One region of the Nocardia sp. IBHARD005 genome, then DNA from elsewhere that is predicted to be linked to it. Evidence: riboswitches for the same ligand, from Rfam matches in the RefSeq annotation. Region 1 holds a riboswitch; each other region holds the start of a gene.
What was found. Region 1 has a riboswitch for cobalamin ahead of ACTWPB_RS17460 (FecCD family ABC transporter permease). Riboswitches for the same ligand answer to the same signal wherever they lie in the genome.
Positions count from the first base shown of each region.

Region 2: another riboswitch for cobalamin. It lies ahead of ACTWPB_RS21085 (ABC transporter substrate-binding protein); the one in region 1 lies ahead of ACTWPB_RS17460 (FecCD family ABC transporter permease).
Region 3: another riboswitch for cobalamin. It lies ahead of ACTWPB_RS14580 (ABC transporter substrate-binding protein); the one in region 1 lies ahead of ACTWPB_RS17460 (FecCD family ABC transporter permease).
Region 4: another riboswitch for cobalamin. It lies ahead of metE (5-methyltetrahydropteroyltriglutamate--homocysteine S-methyltransferase); the one in region 1 lies ahead of ACTWPB_RS17460 (FecCD family ABC transporter permease).

Region 1 is NZ_CP199935.1:3,753,241-3,757,446, forward strand. Features, by position in the region: gene ACTWPB_RS17450 (ABC transporter substrate-binding protein) at 1-587, opposite strand, end outside; gene ACTWPB_RS17455 (ABC transporter ATP-binding protein) at 587-1,354, opposite strand; gene ACTWPB_RS17460 (FecCD family ABC transporter permease) at 1,522-2,553, opposite strand; cobalamin riboswitch at 2,572-2,718, opposite strand; gene ACTWPB_RS17465 (ABC transporter substrate-binding protein) at 2,796-3,887, shown strand; gene ACTWPB_RS17470 (ABC transporter permease) at 3,887-4,206, shown strand, end outside.
Region 2 is NZ_CP199935.1:4,463,236-4,467,441, reverse strand. Features, by position in the region: gene ACTWPB_RS21095 (FecCD family ABC transporter permease) at 1-134, opposite strand, end outside; gene ACTWPB_RS21090 (FecCD family ABC transporter permease) at 131-1,129, opposite strand; gene ACTWPB_RS21085 (ABC transporter substrate-binding protein) at 1,126-2,043, opposite strand; cobalamin riboswitch at 2,193-2,385, opposite strand; gene ACTWPB_RS21080 (hypothetical protein) at 2,576-2,800, shown strand; gene ACTWPB_RS21075 (MarR family winged helix-turn-helix transcriptional regulator) at 3,017-3,496, opposite strand; gene ACTWPB_RS21070 (GDSL-type esterase/lipase family protein) at 3,603-4,206, shown strand, end outside.
Region 3 is NZ_CP199935.1:3,121,888-3,126,093, forward strand. Features, by position in the region: gene ACTWPB_RS14575 (FecCD family ABC transporter permease) at 1-814, opposite strand, end outside; gene ACTWPB_RS14580 (ABC transporter substrate-binding protein) at 804-1,910, opposite strand; cobalamin riboswitch at 2,031-2,246, opposite strand; gene ACTWPB_RS14585 (hypothetical protein) at 2,447-2,683, shown strand; gene smpB (SsrA-binding protein SmpB) at 2,846-3,319, shown strand; gene ACTWPB_RS14595 (EamA family transporter) at 3,319-4,182, shown strand; gene ACTWPB_RS14600 (ABC transporter substrate-binding protein) at 4,187-4,206, opposite strand, start outside.
Region 4 is NZ_CP199935.1:3,462,669-3,466,874, forward strand. Features, by position in the region: gene ACTWPB_RS16125 (bifunctional 2-methylcitrate synthase/citrate synthase) at 1-108, shown strand, start outside; gene metE (5-methyltetrahydropteroyltriglutamate--homocysteine S-methyltransferase) at 180-2,444, opposite strand; cobalamin riboswitch at 2,589-2,774, opposite strand; gene ACTWPB_RS16135 (pyruvate carboxylase) at 3,075-4,206, shown strand, end outside.

The sequences.
Region 1 (4,206 bases):
GCGGCGAGCCGGTGGTCGAGGTCGGCGGTGACCTCCCGCGCGCGGTCGGGATGGCCCGTGATCGTGCCGAGGTCGGTCAGGTCGGTGCGCAACGCGGTCCATGGTTCGACGGTGCCGCGTGCGGCGGCGCCGTCGAGTTGGCGACAGCTCTCGGTGAGGACGTAGGCGGCGATACCGTCCTTGCGCAGTGACGCGGGGGTGAGGTTGCTGGCCTCGTCGTAGCCGTAGCTCCAGCCGGCGACCATGACGTCCGGGCGTTGGGCGAGCACCGTCTCACGCGAGGGGTACTCGGGGGCAACGGATTTCAGGCCGTCGACGATGTCGGCGCCGTAGTGCGCACGCAGGGTGTCAACGTCGCGCTGGATGCTCGAGACCGCGACGACCTGGTCCTGCGCACCGAGCGCGAGCACCATCGAGATGAGATTTCCGTCGTTGACGAACAGGCGCTGTGCCGGGGCGGGGAACTGGGATTCCTTGCCGCAGTTGAGGATCGGGACCGTCGTCGCGGACTCTGTGGTGGCGCCGGTGCAGGCCGTCAGAACGGCGGCAAGGGCAGTGGTGGCCAGGATCCGGCCGTGGTTCTTCATCATCGCGCCTCTCGCGGGGTGATCAACAGGTGGTCTTCGCCGGTCAGCGGGTGCTGGACGCGCGTGGCGTCGACACCGAATACCTCGGCGACGACATCGGGTGTCAGCGCCTGGGCCGGTGGTGCCGGTGCTCGGGCGGAACCGTTGTGCAGCACAATGATTCGATCGCAGTAGCGATCGGCCAGGGACAGATCGTGCAGGGCGGCGACGACGGTCCGGTTCAGTTTCCGCATCAGGGTGAGCAGTTCGAGTTGATGGGTGACATCGAGATGGTTGGTCGGTTCGTCGAGCAGCAGGACCGGGGTGTCCTGCAACAGCGCCCGTGCCAACAGAACCCGTTGCCGTTCGCCGCCGGAGAGCTGCTGCACCTGCCTGCCGGCGAAGCCGTCGAGGTCGACTGCCGCCAAGGCCTGTGCCACACGGTGCTGTTCGCGCGGACCACCGAGGCCCCATGGCGGCAGATAAGGGGTCAAGCCCAAGGCCACTACCTCGCCGACCAGCATGTCGGCGGGCGGGGCCTCGTCCTGCGCCACCAATGCCACGGTCGCGGCGCGCTGTCGAGGTCGGAGAGAATGCAGCACGTGCCCGTCGACGAGCACCTTGCCTTGCCTTGGCTTTCGCACCCCCGCCAGTACGCGCAGCAATGTCGACTTGCCGCTGCCATTGGGCCCGACAATTCCGACGGTCTCCCCGGCCCCGATCGAAAATTCCGCGCCGACCACGATGTTGCGTCGGCCGACCGTACAGGTGAGCCCGACTGCTCGCAATCGGCCTGGATCGGCCCGAGCAAGCGAATCGGGCTCCGTCGCAGGAAGTCCGAGGCTCTCTGGTCGGTGGGCGGTGCGGTTCGGCTCCCGATTGTCCGGGGCGCAGGTGTCTGCGGTCGGCGTCGGTCGCCGTTGTGCCCGTCGGCCGAACGTGGGTAGGCGGCCGCTCATGATGCACCGAACTGGTAGCGGCGTCTGCCCATCAGCAGCAGGAAGGTCGGAGCGCCGATGAGGCCGGTGAGTACGCCGACCGGGATCTCGGTGGGGCGCACCAGTATTCGGGTGGCGGCGTCGGCGACCACCAGGAACAGCGCACCGCCGAGCGCGCAGGTGGGGAGCAGGTTGCGGTGGCGGGGGCCGACGATCATCCGGGCGGCGTGCGGGACGACCAGGCCGACGAAGCCGATGCCGCCCGACACCGCGACCAGGACCCCGACGAGCACCGCGAGCAGCACGAACAGGCCGATGCGCAGCTGTCGCACCGGGACGCCGACCGACGACGCGGTGTCCGCGCCGAGCGTGAGTGCGTCCAGCCAGCCCGCGCTCGCCATGAGGATCGCGCCGCAGGCCAGCACCACGGTCAATGGCAGGGCGATGGTCGTCCAATCGGCACCGGCGAGGCTGCCGAGCAGCCAGAACAGCACCGACTCCGCCGCCGCGGGATCGGTGCTGCGAAAAACGAGGAAACTGCTGAACCCGGCGAACGCCGAACCGAGCACGGTGCCGGTGAGCACCAGCCGCAGCGGGGTGAGACCGCCCTGGGCGAACGCGATCAGGAAGACCAGGGTCGCGGCGCCGAATGCACCGAGCAGCGCACCGCCCGACAGCGCCCAGATGCCCGCACCGGCGAACAATCCGGAGGTGATGACCGCGGCCGCGCCGACACCGGCGCCGGAGGAGACGCCGAGCAGGAAGGGGTCGGCCAGTGGGTTGCGCACCAGCGTCTGCATCGCCGCACCGGCCAGTGCCAATCCGGCGCCGACCACCGCTGCCAGCAGCGTGCGTGGCACCCGGAGTTGCCAGACGATGGTGTCGATGCCGAGATCGGTGGGTGTCGCGCCGGTGAGCCGGGCGATGAGGGTGTCGAGCACCGCGGACACGGGCACGATCTCCGCACCGAATCCGGTGGCACCGATCATGGCCGCCAGCAACAACGCCCCGATCAGGGGCAGTGCGAGCGAGATCCGGGCACGGATCATCGGGAATTCTCCACAGGCAAGGCGCGGCCCTTTCAGAGGGTGTCCCGGCGAGGGAGGTCTGACTTTCGCCGCGAGGCGATCACAGTGGCGCGACCGTTCCGGAGTGACACCGGATTCCCGCACCCGCCGGGGATGACGCCCGAACTCTAACGCGGCACTCAGTGCCAACGAGGAGCCGGGCCCTTCGAATCATGGAAACGCTAAGGGTGTTTGCGGGTGATCGCGGTTGCTTGAATTCCGCTATGTACCGACCGAACACCTTTCGACCCGGCCTGCGTGGCCGCGCCACCGCCGCACTGCTCGCGATGGCAACCGTTGCGACGCTCGGCCTGACCGGCTGCGCACAGGGCAACGACGCACCGGTCGGCACCCCCGACGCGCCGCTGCCGACCGAGGTTCCGCCCGGGACCACACTCGTCGTCGCCGATCAGCAGGAACGTCTGCAATCGGCGCTGCGGCTGTCCGGCGAGCTGGACAAGCTGCCGTTCAAGATCGAGTTCGCGAACTTCGTCGGTGGTCCGGCCATTCTCGAGGCCTTCCGGGCGGGCGCGGCCGATGTCGGTCAGGTCGGTGATGTGCCGCCGATCCACGCGCTGGCCGCGGGGCAGGACGTGCCGATCATCGGCGCCTATCAGACCAACCCGAAGGCGATGAAACTCGCTGTCGCACCGGGCCGTTCGATCTCGAAGCTCACAGATCTGAAGGGTAAGAAGATCGCCTACGCCGAGGGCACCGCCCAGCAGGCGTCGGTGCTGAAGGCGCTCACCAAGGCGGGCCTGAAGCCCACCGATGTGGAGCTGGTCCGGCTGCAGCTGGCCGAATTCCCGGACGCGGTGCGCACCGGTCAGGTCGATGTCGCGCCGCTGATCGAGCCCAATGTGACCAGGTTCCTCCGCACCCAGGGCGCCTCGCTGGTCCCGGATTCGGAGACCACGGGCATCTACAGCGGCCTGGCCTATGTGTACGCGCGTCGGGCGGTGGTCCAGGATCCGGCGAAGGCCGCCGCGACCCGCGCCCTGGTCGGCGCGTTCGTGCGGGCCTGGCAGTGGACCAACACCCATCGCGAGGAATGGGCGACCCGCTACTACGTCGACAGCCAGAAGGTCAGCGCCGACGATGCCAAGCGGATCGTCGAATCGCTGGGCACCTTCACGTTCCCGCACCTGGACCAGCAGCTGATCGCCCGGCAGCAGAGCACCATCGACGCGATCGACGCCGTGGGTGAACTGCCCAAGAAGATCAAGGCCGTCGACGGTTTCGACCTGCGCTTCGATGCCGCGGTCACCGAGGCCGTCACCGCCAGTGGGGCGGCGTTCGCGCCGGCGGCGGGCTGATGGCCACCCTCGACGCCGGCGTGCTGCGCCGGATCAGGGCGAGCAAGGCCCCGGCCGAGGCGCTCGCGCCGCGCGGGCGGGGCAGGCGCAGACTGGGACCCGGCAAGCCCATCTGGTTCGGCTTCGCCCTCGGACCGGCCCTGCTGATCGGCACCTGGGTGGTCGGCTCCGCGATCGGCGCCATCGACCCGGAGACACTGCCCGCACCGTGGACGGTCGCCCAGACCGCTGGCGAGCTGATCGCCGACGGCCGGTTGCAGTCCAACCTGCTGACCTCGTTGCAGCGTGCCGTGATCGGCCTCGTCCTCGGTGTGGCGAT
Region 2 (4,206 bases), 710 kb from region 1:
ACCGCCACCGCGGCCGCCGTGATCAGCACGGTCAGGACCGCGGATCGTTTCCCGACGCGAAAGACGATGCGCCGGTCGGGTGTTCGCAGCAACACCGTGCCGCTGGGCAGCACGCCGCACTCGGTGCGCGTCACAGGGTGGCCACCTTTCGATTGCGCACGAGATAGAGAAAGAACGGCGAGCCCGCGAAGGCGGTGATGATGCCGACCTGGATTTCCTGTGGCCGCGCCAGCATCCGTCCGAGAATGTCGGCCACCAACAGCAGCGTCGGACCCAGCAGCGCACACCAGAGCAGAATCCACCGGTAGTCGTGTCCGGCGAAGAATCGGGCGATGTGCGGGATCACCAAGCCGATGAAGGCGATCGGCCCGGCGATGGCCACCGCCGAGCCTGCGAGCAGCACCACGCTCAACGCACCGGTCGCGCGCGTCGCGGCCAGTCGGGTGCCGAGTGTGCGCGCCATGTCGTCACCGATGGCGACGGCGTTCAACGGCCGTGCCACCACTACCGCCAGCAACAACCCGACAGCGATGAACGGTGCTGTCTCCCACACGGATTCGATGTTCGCGCGAGCCAACGAGCCGACCACCCAGAACCGGAAGTTGTCGAACAGGGCCCGGTCGAGCAGGGTGATCGCCGTGGTGATCGATCCACACAGTGCGGTGCAGGCAGCGCCCGCGAGCGCCAGTTTCACCGGGGTCGTGCCACCGAACCCCAACGATCCCAGCGTGTAGACGAACGCGGCGGCGACCGCGGCACCGAGGAAGCCGAACCAGATGAATCCGCCCGTCGCCGTGAGGCCGAACGCACCCATCGCGATCACGATCGACAGCGACGCACCCGCGTTGATGCCGAGCAGGCCAGGTCCGGCCAGCGGATTGCGGGTGAGCCCCTGCATCACCGCGCCCGCCAGCGCCAACGCGACGCCCGCGAGGAGTCCCGCGACAGTTCTCGGCAGCCTGATGTAGCGCACGACCCGGTCGGTGTCGGTCCCCTGGAAATCGGTGAACGCGACCACGGCCTGGTCGAGGGTGAGCGGGTGGGAACCGATCAGGATGGACGCGACGCAGGCAGCCACCAGCGCGGCGCCGGCCAGGATCAGACCGGTGCCGCGTGCGGTGCGCGTCACCGCCGGAACAGCTCGGGATGGATCAATTCGGCGACCAGCTCGGTCGCGTGCGCGATCCGCACCCCTGCCGCCCGGTCGGCGAACAGGAACGGGTGCACGGTCGCGTTCCGCACGGCCGCCAGATTCGCGAACGCGGGGTTTGCGACGATCTTGTCGACCTGGGGCTGAGCGTCGGCGCGCGTGTAGGTCGCCTTGCAGCACAGGCTGGTCAGGATGATGTCGGGGTCGCGGGCGATGAGCTCTTCCGCGCCGACAGGCACGTTGCGCTTGGAGGTGAGATCGGCGAAGACATTCACTCCACCGGCGGCCTCGATGATCTGGGTGACGAAGTCGATGCCGCTTGCCACGGTATAGGAGCCGTCGTCTTTGGGGGTGACGACCGCGACCCGCGGCTTCCCAGCGTTACCGACCTTCGCGCGGACCGCGTCGATGCGCGAACTCAGCTGCGTGACAACCTCTTCGGCGCGCTCGGCGGTGCCCCACAGCGCACCGAGGTCGCGCAGGTCGGCGTACACGTTGTCGAAGCGCACGGTATCGGGGTCGATCGCTTCGTCGGCGAGCCCGTCGGCACTCGGGCACAGCGGACTCAGCACCCAGGTGCGCACGCCCAACTCGTGCAGGCTTGCCCGGTTACCGACGCTCTTCTGCGCCGAGGACGCGAACATGCCGTTGAAACCCGACATGACGAAGTCGGGTCGCTGGGCGAGCAGTTCGTCGCGACTCGGCAGCTTCTCGACGTACGGTGCGCGCGCCTGCGCGCCGACATATTCGTCGAGCACGGCGGAGTCCAGGAATGCCGTCCCCACCAGCCGATCGGTGACACCGAGCGCGTGCGCGATCTCGATGGACGGCTGATACGCGGCGTAGATCCGCTGCGGTGGGCCATCGACGGCGACGTCGATCCCACAGTTCACGCGGGTGACAACAGCTGCGCCCCCCGCGTCGGAGAGGGGTTGCACACCACAACCGGTGACAACAATCGTGCAGGCGAGCAACGCGCCGGAACGTAAGCGCGCGAAAACAGAGCGGGTCAAGAGACGGCCTTCCAGGTCCTCGTGGAATGGGGTACTGCGTAGCCGTGGCCGGTCTCCTGGCTGACGGGATAGTGCGCGGTGAATCCACCTTCCCAGGGCAGGTGCCCCAGTGGCTCCGGACGACATACGTCGTCCGGATCGATTCACAACTCCCGATCACAGTGGCGAGGGCCGCACCGGTTCTACACCGGTTTCCCGAACACCACGGCTGGTGCACTGTAGCAACGTCGCCTCCATCGAGGGTCGGCGCCGGGGCCTGTGCTCGAGCGCGGACTCCGGATTCGATACACAGCCGACTCCCAGCCGGGTCCCACCAGGCTCGACGGTTGGGCCGCGAAGATTCAGCTATCGGCCGAGCACTTCGGCCGGCCGACGATCTCGGCAGTGAGATCGAAGATCAGGAGGAACGCGCATGAGGATGAAATCGACACTGGCCAAGACCGCGGTGGCGGGCACTCTGGCACTCGGGGTGCTCGGCGCGACGGCGAGCGTGGCGAGCGCGGATCCGGGTAGGCACGACCAGCAGGGGCCCGGGCAGAGCCAGGAGCACCGGCCGCAGCAACAGCCGCAGCAGCACCGGAACGACGCGCCGCAGCACGGCTTCTGGTTCTTCGGCACCTGGGTCCCGTTCCGCTGACCCCCACCGCAGACCCGGCGCTTACCGGGTCTGCGGTGCCTGAACTGCGAGTTGCGGTGCGGGACTTCGCCATCCAGTTCGCGAACTCCCATCCATGCCGACGCCCGCGACGAATGGAAGGCAGGCGGGTCGGCACCGTATCACCGGTACCATTCACTCCCCTGAAGCCGACCCGCCTGCTTTTCACCTGCGATCCCGCTCACCGCGTGACCAGCCTCAGGACCGGTCGGACACGGCGGTCGCCGCCGGGTTGGTGGCATCACGGATCACCCGCAGGCCGGTGATCAAGCCGTCGAGTTGGGTGGGCGTCAGCTGACCGGTGAGCCACTGTTCGAGGCCGGCGAGGTAGTCGGGAAGAACCTGTTCGAGGCGGCGGATGCCCGCATCGGTCAAGGCCGCGTAGGCGCTGCGGCGGTCGGTCGGGTCGAGTTGACGTTCGACCAGTCCCGCGGTGGCCAATCGGTCGACCAGCCGGGTGACGCCGCTGGTCGAGAGCTCGGTTTGGGTGGCGAGATCAGACATCCGTAGGCGGCAACTCGGGGAGCGACTCAGTCTCAGCAGGGCATTGAGGTCGAGGCCGGAGAGACCGTGCGCTTTCCAGGTCGGCTCGAGCTTGGCGATCAGGCCGTTGTGTGCCTCGAAGAGCAGGCCGGAGATGGTGAAGCGGGGGTCGTCGAATAGCTCGTGCACGGACATGAGGCCAGCTTAGCCGATATTTGTCATGCGGATAGTTGACATGAGGAATACCTACGGGTAAACCTATGCGTAGGCATTATTCCGCACAGCAATTATTGGAGAGATCATGCAGCGCAACAGGTGGATCGCGGGCTTCCGGACCGGCGTCATCGACCCGAACGAGCAGATCAAGCTCGCCGAGTCACGGGAGTTCGGTGACGAAACCGTGCGCCACGTCGTGCACATGACAGGGGGCGGCGACGCGGTACGCGTGCGGTTGACCAACCGATACGGTCTCGCACCACTGCGGATCGGGGCCGCACGCATCGCACAACGCAAGACCGGATCGGCGATCATCGCGGATCGAGAGATCACGTTCGGCGGCGCGGCGGAGGTCACCATCGACGCGGGGGCCGAACTCGTGAGCGATCCGATCGACCTGCCGGTCGCCGCGGGCGAAGACCTGCTGCTCAGCCTGAACGTCGCGACTTCGACCGGCCTGGCTACCTACTCCCACCAACCTGGCGAGATCGCCTACATCGTCTCCGGTGACCACACCTCCGACGTGGAACTCAGTGGTGCGCAAGAGGTTCCGTTCCGATTCTTCGTCACCGGAATCGACGTGCTGGTCACCGATCAGACGCCGGTCGCCGTCGCGTTCGGCGACTCCTGGTTCGAGGGCGTCGGTACCACACTGAGCGCCAATCGCCGCTCGGTCGACGTGCTCAACG
Region 3 (4,206 bases), 630 kb from region 1:
CGACCGCCGAGGCGACCATCGCACCGACGATCGTCAGCAGACCCCACCGCAACCGAACCGGATTCACCCCCAGTGTCTGCGCGTCGTCGTCGCCCAGGGACAGCACGTTGAGTCGCCATCGCAGCGCGACGAGCAGCGCGAGCCCGACGAGTACCGGCCCGGCAGCGAGCCCGACCTTTTGCGAGGTCGCAGTGGCCAGACTGCCGAGGAGCCAGAAGACGATCGACTGCAGTTCGCTGTAGGGGTCGGCGAGATAGATCACAAAGGAAACGAGCGCAGCGAAGAAGGCGCCGACGACGACACCGGACAGCACCAGCCCCAGGGTCGGGGTCGCGCCTCTGGTCCGGCTGACCGCGAATACCACGACAAGCGCCAGCATGCCGAAGACGAATGCCGAGCCGATCAGCAACACCGCACCGGCGCCGAGCACGATCGCCAGGACACCCCCGAACGACGCCCCGGACGACACCCCGATGATCTGCGGATTGACAATCGGGTTACGAAACACCGCTTGCAGCACCACACCGCCGACAGCGAGCGCGGCTCCGACGAGCAGGCCGAGGACCAACCGCGGCAGGCGTACGTCGAGGACCACCGTCGCGGCCGCGCCGGGCCACGTCTGGTCGATCGGCAGGAAGGTGCTACCGAGGATCTGCGCGACCTGAACGGGAGACACGGCGTAGGTGCCGAGGGAAAGCCCCAACACCACGACCGTGGCGATGGCGGCGGTCAACCAAACCCAGACCATGCCCTTCGATGTCGCGCGCACACAGGAACCCGGCGCCGAGGTGGCCTGCTTCGCGCTAGTTGCCATGGGCGAGTGCGGTGTAGGCACGCGAGTTCGCATTCGCTGTCGTCTGCAAGATCGAGCTGATCTGCGCATCATCGGGCTGGTTGCCGTACAGGAATCCGTAGTGCTCCCTGATGGTTGCCTGCAGCGTGGCAGGCACCGAGCCGGTGCGGATGATTCCGGCTGCCCACTGCCAGAACAGGGGCGACTCCTGGCTCGGCGGATCCCAGCGGTATCCACCCAGCGGCACCTTGTAGACCTGCTTCTCGCGGACCGCCGTCACCGACTGCCACTTCGGGTCGCTGTAGAGGTCCTCGGGAACGCTTGGATCGAAATTGCCGATGAAGATGATCTCCGGATTCCACGCCAGGATCTGCTCGAGGTCGACGGCTGCCTTGGTTTCCGGCATCCCCGACGCGGGATTGCGGCCACCCGCGAGATCGATGACGAAGTTGTTGTACGAGCTGGCGCCCGCCACGGTGAGCCCGTTGCGGATGCCGGACAGGTGCACTGTCGTCGGCCGATTTCCCGGCGCAGGTGTCTGCTGCAGTTCCGCCATCCGGGACTGCATCCGCGACACCAACTCCTGCGCACGATCTTCCTTCCCGAGCAAGCGACCGTAGAGCAGTGCGGCTTGCTCGAGATACTGCTGAGTTCCGTACTTGAGCTGGGCAACCGCCAAGCCGGAGTTCAACAGCGGATCGACCAGACCCGCGCCCTCGTCACCCCACTGAATGACAAGATCGGGATCGACGCTCAGCAGGTTCTCCATGATTGGAGCGAAGTCCTTGGTGGACACATTGCTCGGAACATCTTTCAGCTGAGGGAAGATCTGTCCCAGGTAACCCTGCTCGATCGCGAGCTTTGCCGACGGGTTCATTCCCGCGAGCACCTCAGGGCCACCGTTGACCGCCACCAGCATCGACGCCGCCGGGATCGGGATCGCGACCACCCGCTTCGCCGGCTCGGCCAGGCGAACTTCCCGCCCGACCAGATCCGTAGCGACGATCGTGGCGACCGGCTCGTTCGTGGAACCGCAGGATCCCACTCCGAATACCGTGACCACAGCCAACGCCGCAATACGCAGGCGGCGCCGGTGTCGCACCGAAAATGTAACCATGACCTGTGACTCCTCAGTCTGCCGATCGGGACGAGACCGCGGGCACAGGAAGCCGAAATGACATGGCGAGCACGCATTTCGCAGGCCATCCCTCGAAGCCCTCGAACTCGGTCGCGCGCGCCGCGCGCGACACTGCTGGCAGGTATTCGGACTCACGGGCATCAGCTCGAAATCTCGAGCTCGGCCTACTGGTCGCCGCTTCCCAGGTCTAAGACCCAGTGCCAATGACGACGGTCGTTCCCGTCCACCGCTGCGGGGCAGTTCCGGATTCACACCGGATTCCCTCTTACGTCACCTCACCATGCGGCTCGGCGAACCAGTAGCCCACTGATGTTAGTGGCTCGATCTCGACAGCAAAAGGCGTCATCACAGAGATCCACGTCACCCGCCAGTGGGTACTCAAAGCTGCCGGACCGTGTTCGACCTACCCAAGACAGCGAGCAGCGTCCGTCGAATCCCCGTCGGCGCCGAGGCCGATGCTGCGATCACCCGACACCTGGATGCCCACCCGATCGACCCCGATCTACCGGAGGGCGATGTCATATTCCGGGCCCGCTGACAAGGGCGCCTGGGCGGGCTCGATGTACACCTATCTCTGGGGCTGTATTCGCGTCGCCGCCGAACTCCTCGACATGATCTACTACCTGTTCCGGCACTACCACATCAGCGCTCATCAACGGCGGAGCATCACCGAAGCTCGTGATGGAACGCGCCGGGTACACCTCGGCGGAATAAACCCTCCGCAGGTACGCCACACTGTGGACATCGGATGATCTGTTGACCGCCAAACTGTCCGACTTCGCACTACAACGGGAGAAGGACGGGAGCAATGACGACAACAGGCACTGAGGGGACGAGGGTGATGACTAAGAAACCGCTGGTAGATACCAGTATTTGACCGTTGAATGACCGGTTGACCGGGAGGGTTGCACATCATGAAGGAAAAGGGGCGCAAGGTCATCGCGACCAACCGCCGGGCGCGGCACAACTACACGATCCTCGACATCTATGAGGCGGGGATCGCGCTGGTCGGTACCGAAGTGAAGAGCCTGCGCGAAGGCAAGGCCTCCCTGGTCGACGCCTTCGCGACCGTCGACCACGGTGAGGTCTGGTTGCGTGGCCTGCACATCCCGGAGTTCAGCCACGGCACCTGGACCAACCATTCGCCGCGCCGCACCCGCAAGCTGCTGCTGCACAAGCGTGAGATCGAGCACCTGGTCGGCAAGTCGCGCGAGGGCAACCAGACGCTGGTGCCGCTGTCGATGTACTTCTCCGACGGCAAGGTGAAGGTGGAGCTCGCGCTCGCCAAGGGCAAGCAGGACTACGACAAACGTCAGGATCTGGCTCGCAAGCAGGCCGAGCGCGAGGTCACCCGTGAGGTCGGCCGGCGGGTCAAGGGCATGCGTTAGTGCTGTCCGTAGCGCTCGCCCTCGTCGCGGCGGCGGGCTACGGAGTCAGCGATTTCTTCGGTGGGATCGCGGCACGCAGGGTCACCGCCTTGCGGGTGGTCGTGGTGTCGTACCCGTTCTCGGTGCTGTTGGTCGTGCTGATCGCGCCGCTGGTCGGTGGGCATGCCGATACCGCGTCGGTGCTGTGGGGTCTGGCCGCGGGGGTGGCCAGCGGCTTGGCGGTGTGGTGGTTCTATGCCGCGCTCGCCGACGGGCCCATGTCGGTGGTGTCGCCGCTGACCGCGGTGCTGGTCGCGGGGATCCCGGTCATCGCCGGATTCTTTCTCGGCGAGCGGCCCGGCGCGATCGCGATCGCGGGCATCGCCGTCGCTCTGGTCGCGGTGGTGCTCGTCAGCCGGGAGGCACCCGACGACACCACCGAGGAGATCACCGGCGGCAGGCAACTGCGCTTCACCCGCCGGGTCGCGCTGCTCACCATCGGGTCCGGTGCCGCCTTCGGTTTCGCCTTCTACTTCCTGCACGAAACCCACGCGAGCGCGGGCTTGTGGCCGCTGCTCGCCCAGCGCGTCGCGGCAACAGCGGTCGTGTGGACCTCGGCGCTGGCAGCGGGTGAATTCCGCGGCCTGCAGGGCGAACCGCTGCGCCTGGCGTTGGCGGTCGGCGTGCTCGACGTGATCGCCAATGCCGCGCTGCTCTACGCCTTCCACGGCGCGATGCTGTCGGTGGTGAGCGTGATCGGCTCGCTGTATCCGGCGGCGACCGTGCTGCTGGCGATGGTCCTGCTCGGCGAACGCATCAGCGCCACCCAGAAGATAGGCATGGTGCTCGCGATCATGGCGGTCGCCATGATCGCCGCGAGCTGATTCCCTACAGCCGGGTGCAGGGCT
Region 4 (4,206 bases), 290 kb from region 1:
TGGACCGCGCACATCGCCGAGCAGTCGGCCGCCAACGCGCTGATCCGGCCACTGTCGGAGTACCGCGGCGTGGCGCAGCGCCTGGTTCCGGTCGCTCGGGCGAGCTGAGCCGGGCGACCACACTGCCCCGGGCGGAATCTCCGTCCGGGGCAGTGGTCGTTGTGCTCGGATCCGCTACATCAGCGCAGTGCCGCGGCGGCCGTCACCAGATTCCGCAGTGATGCCTCGACCTCCACCGGTCCGCGAGTCTTCAGACCGCAGTCCGGGTTCACCCAGAGGCGCTCGGCAGGCACCGCTTTCAGCGCGGCGGACAGGGAGACGGTGATCTCCTCGACCGACGGCACCCGCGGCGAGTGGATGTCGTAGACGCCCGGCCCGACGCCGAGCGCGAAACCGGCCGCGTTCAGATCGTCGAGAACCTCCATGTGTGAGCGCGCCGCCTCGATCGAGGTGACATCGGCGTCCAGGCCCGCGATCGCCGAGATGACCTCGCCGAACTCCGAGTAGCACAGGTGGGTGTGCACCTGGGTGGTGTCGGCGACGCCCGCGGTGGCGAGGCGGAACGAATCCACCGACCACCGCAGGTACGCGGGCTGTTCGGCGGCACGCAGCGGCAGCAGCTCGCGCAGGGCGGGCTCGTCGACCTGGATTATCCGCGCGCCCTGGGCTTCCAGGTCGACGGTCTCGTCGCGGATGGCGAGCGCGACCTGGCGGGCCGAGTCACCCAGCGGCTGGTCGTCGCGGACGAACGACCACGCCAGGATGGTCACCGGGCCGGTGAGCATGCCCTTGACCGGCTTGGTGGTCAGCGACTGGGCGTACCCGATCCAGGACAGCGTCATAGCCTCGGGCCGGGTGACATCGCCGAACAGGATCGGCGGGCGCACGCAGCGAGTGCCATAGGACTGCACCCAGCCCGCCTCGGTGACGGCGAAACCGTCGAGCAGTTCGGCGAAGTACTGCACCATGTCGTTGCGTTCGGGTTCGCCGTGCACCAGCACGTCGAGGCCGAGCTTTTCCTGCAGGGTGATCACGTCGGCGATCTCGGCCCGCATCCGCCGCACGTACTCGGCCTGGTCGATCTCGCCCTTGCGCAGCGCGGCGCGGGCCAGCCGGATGGTCGAGGTCTGCGGGTAGGAGCCGATGGTGGTGGTCGGCAGCACCGGCAGGTCGAGGTGATCGCGTTGCAGGGCGCGACGCTCGTCGGCGGGGGCGCGGGTCAGGTCGTTGTCGTCGAGCGCGGCCAATCGGGCCCGGACCTGGTCGTTGTGCAGACGCGGGTCGGTTCGGCGTGAGTCGGCGGCGGCGCGGGCCGCGGCCAGTTCGCCGGCGACGGTGTCGACACCCGCGGTGAGCGCGGTGGCAAGGACCCGCACCTCGCCGACCTTCTCGGTGCCGAAGGCCAGCCACGAACGCAGCCGCTCATCGAGTCCGGTCTCGGGGGTCAGCGAATACGGCACGTGCAGCAGCGAGCACGAACTCGACACCGCTACCGCCTCGGCGCTGCCGAGCAAGGTGCCCAGGGTGCCGAGGGCGGCGTCGAGGTCGGCACGCCAGATATTGCGGCCGTCGACCACGCCCGCCACCAGCAGTTTGCGAGCCAGGGCGGGCAGCGCCGCGACTGCCGGGATATCGGAGCCCGCCGTGAAATCGAGCGCGACACCCTCGATCTCGGTCTCGGCCAGCGCCGCCAGTGCGGCATCGGGGTGCCCGAAGTAGGTGGCGACCAGGATCGCGGGCCGGTTCTGCGCGGCCGACAGCGCGCGGTAGGTCTGGCCGACCAGGGCGATCTCCGCCTCGGTCAGGTCGGTGACCAGCACCGGTTCATCGATCTGCACCCACTGCGCGCCCGCATCCGCCAGCTGGGCCAGCAGATCGAGGTACAGCGGCAGCAGCTCGGGCAGCCGCTCCAGCGCGGCGCCGCCGGCGGCCTTGGCCAGCTTCAGGAAGGTGATCGGACCGATCACCACCGGACGTGCGGGGACACCGAGCTCGATCGCCTCGTCGAGTTCGGTCAGCAGCTTGCCGGGATGCAGCGAAAAGGTGGTGGCCGCGTCGATTTCGGGCACCAGGTAGTGGTAGTTGGTGTCGAACCACTTGGTCATCTCCAGCGGAGCGACCGTGTCGGTGCCGCGCGCGGCCGCGAAATAGCGGTCGAGCGGATCGGCGATCCCGGCCACGCGCGGCGGTAGTGCGCCGAGCAGTTCAGCGGTGTCGAGCATCTGGTCGTAGTAGGAGAAGGTGCCCACCGGCACCGAATCCAGTCCCGCCGCGGCCAGTTCGGTGAGCTGGGCGCGACGGAGCTGACGGCCGACCGCGTGCAGGTGCGCGGCATCGGCACGGCCCGCCCAGTAGGACTCGGTGGCGCGCTTGAGTTCCCGGTTCGGGCCCACTCTCGGTAGGCCGAGAACCGTTGCGGTGAACGGGGTGTGTGAAACAGTCACGGAGATTCTCCAGTGTCGTGCAGGGAGAGCCGTCGCCTTTTCGCGGGCACACGCCACCAGGTGCGGACCATGTCGCGAAAACTACGACGGGTCGGCATCGGTGGTCCGCGCGCCCGATCCACGAGGCGGTGGCCGCCGGATACGGCGTATCCGGCACAGTCGGCAGGTCTTCGGACTCGCGGGCACCGGTCGTGTGATCGACCGACCTACTGGCCGTCGCTTCCCAGGCATGCTGCCCAGTGCTGATGACGGCGGTCGTTCCTGCTCACCGCTGCGGGACAGTCCCGGATTCTCACCGGGTTCCCTCTCACCCGGTGCGGAACATGATCCGCACCCGGGTTTCGACGCCTACGCGGGAGGTCGGGGCTCCGACTCTTCCACCGCGCAGGCGAACCAGCTGCGCCCCCAGCATAGGCCCTCGATGGGGGCGCGGGTCACCGCCCCGTGGCGAACAGTGCCGTGACCTGCGGTTGCGCCACATTGTCCACGCGCACCGCAGGCCGCTCCCCGCGGTGAAATGTGACGGCCTGATGAACGCAACTTCGCAGGTAGGCGGGTGTGCGGTGTGAAGATTGCTGCGAAGCCACCTTGCGTGTCCGGCACCGGCTCGTGGCCGGGTACCGTAGGCCAATGTTCTCGAAAGTCTTGGTCGCAAATCGTGGTGAGATCGCTATCCGTGCCTTCCGCGCGGCCTACGAACTCGGCATCGGAACCGTCGCGGTGTTCCCGTACGAGGATCGCAATTCCGTGCATCGCCTCAAGGCGGCCGAGTCCTATCAGATCGGTGAACAGGGTCACCCGGTTCGCGCGTATCTGTCGATCGAGGCGATCATCGACGCAGCGGTGGCCGCCGGTGCCGACGCGATCTATCCCGGCTACGGATTCCTGTCGGAGAACCCCGACCTCGCCGCGGCCTGTGCCGCCGCGGGAATCACGTTCATCGGCCCCACCGCCGAGATCCTCGAGATGGCGGGCAACAAGGCCACGGCCATCGCCGCGGCCAAGGCGGCCGGGCTGCCGACGCTGAAGTCCAGTGAGCCCTCGGCCGATATCGACGAATTGCTCACTGCCTCAGCCGAACTCGAGTATCCGATCTTCGTCAAGGCCGTCGCCGGTGGTGGTGGTCGTGGCATGCGCCGGGTCGCCGCGCCCGAGCAGTTGCGTGAGTCGATCGAAGCGGCCTCGCGCGAAGCGGAGTCGGCGTTCGGTGATCCGACGGTGTTCCTCGAGCAGGCGGTGGTGAACCCGCGCCACATCGAGGTGCAGATCCTGGCCGACCAGCACGGCAATGTGATGCACCTGTTCGAGCGGGACTGTTCGCTGCAGCGCCGCCACCAGAAGGTGATCGAGCTCGCGCCCGCCCCGAACCTGTCTGCTGAACTGCGCGAGCGGATCTGCGCCGACGCGGTGGCGTTCGCCCGTCAGATCGGCTACATCAACGCGGGCACCGTGGAGTTCCTGCTCGACGAGCGCGGCAACCACGTGTTCATCGAGATGAACCCGCGCATCCAGGTGGAGCACACGGTCACCGAGGAGATCACCGACGTCGACCTGGTGCAGTCGCAGCTGCGGATCGCCGCCGGTGAGACCCTCGCGGACCTGGGCCTGAGTCAGGAGACGGTGCAGATCCGCGGCGCCGCGCTGCAGTGCCGCATCACCACCGAGGACCCGGCCAACGGGTTCCGTCCCGACACCGGCCGCATCACCGCCTACCGCACGCCGGGCGGCGCCGGCATCCGTCTCGACGGCGGCGCGAACCTGG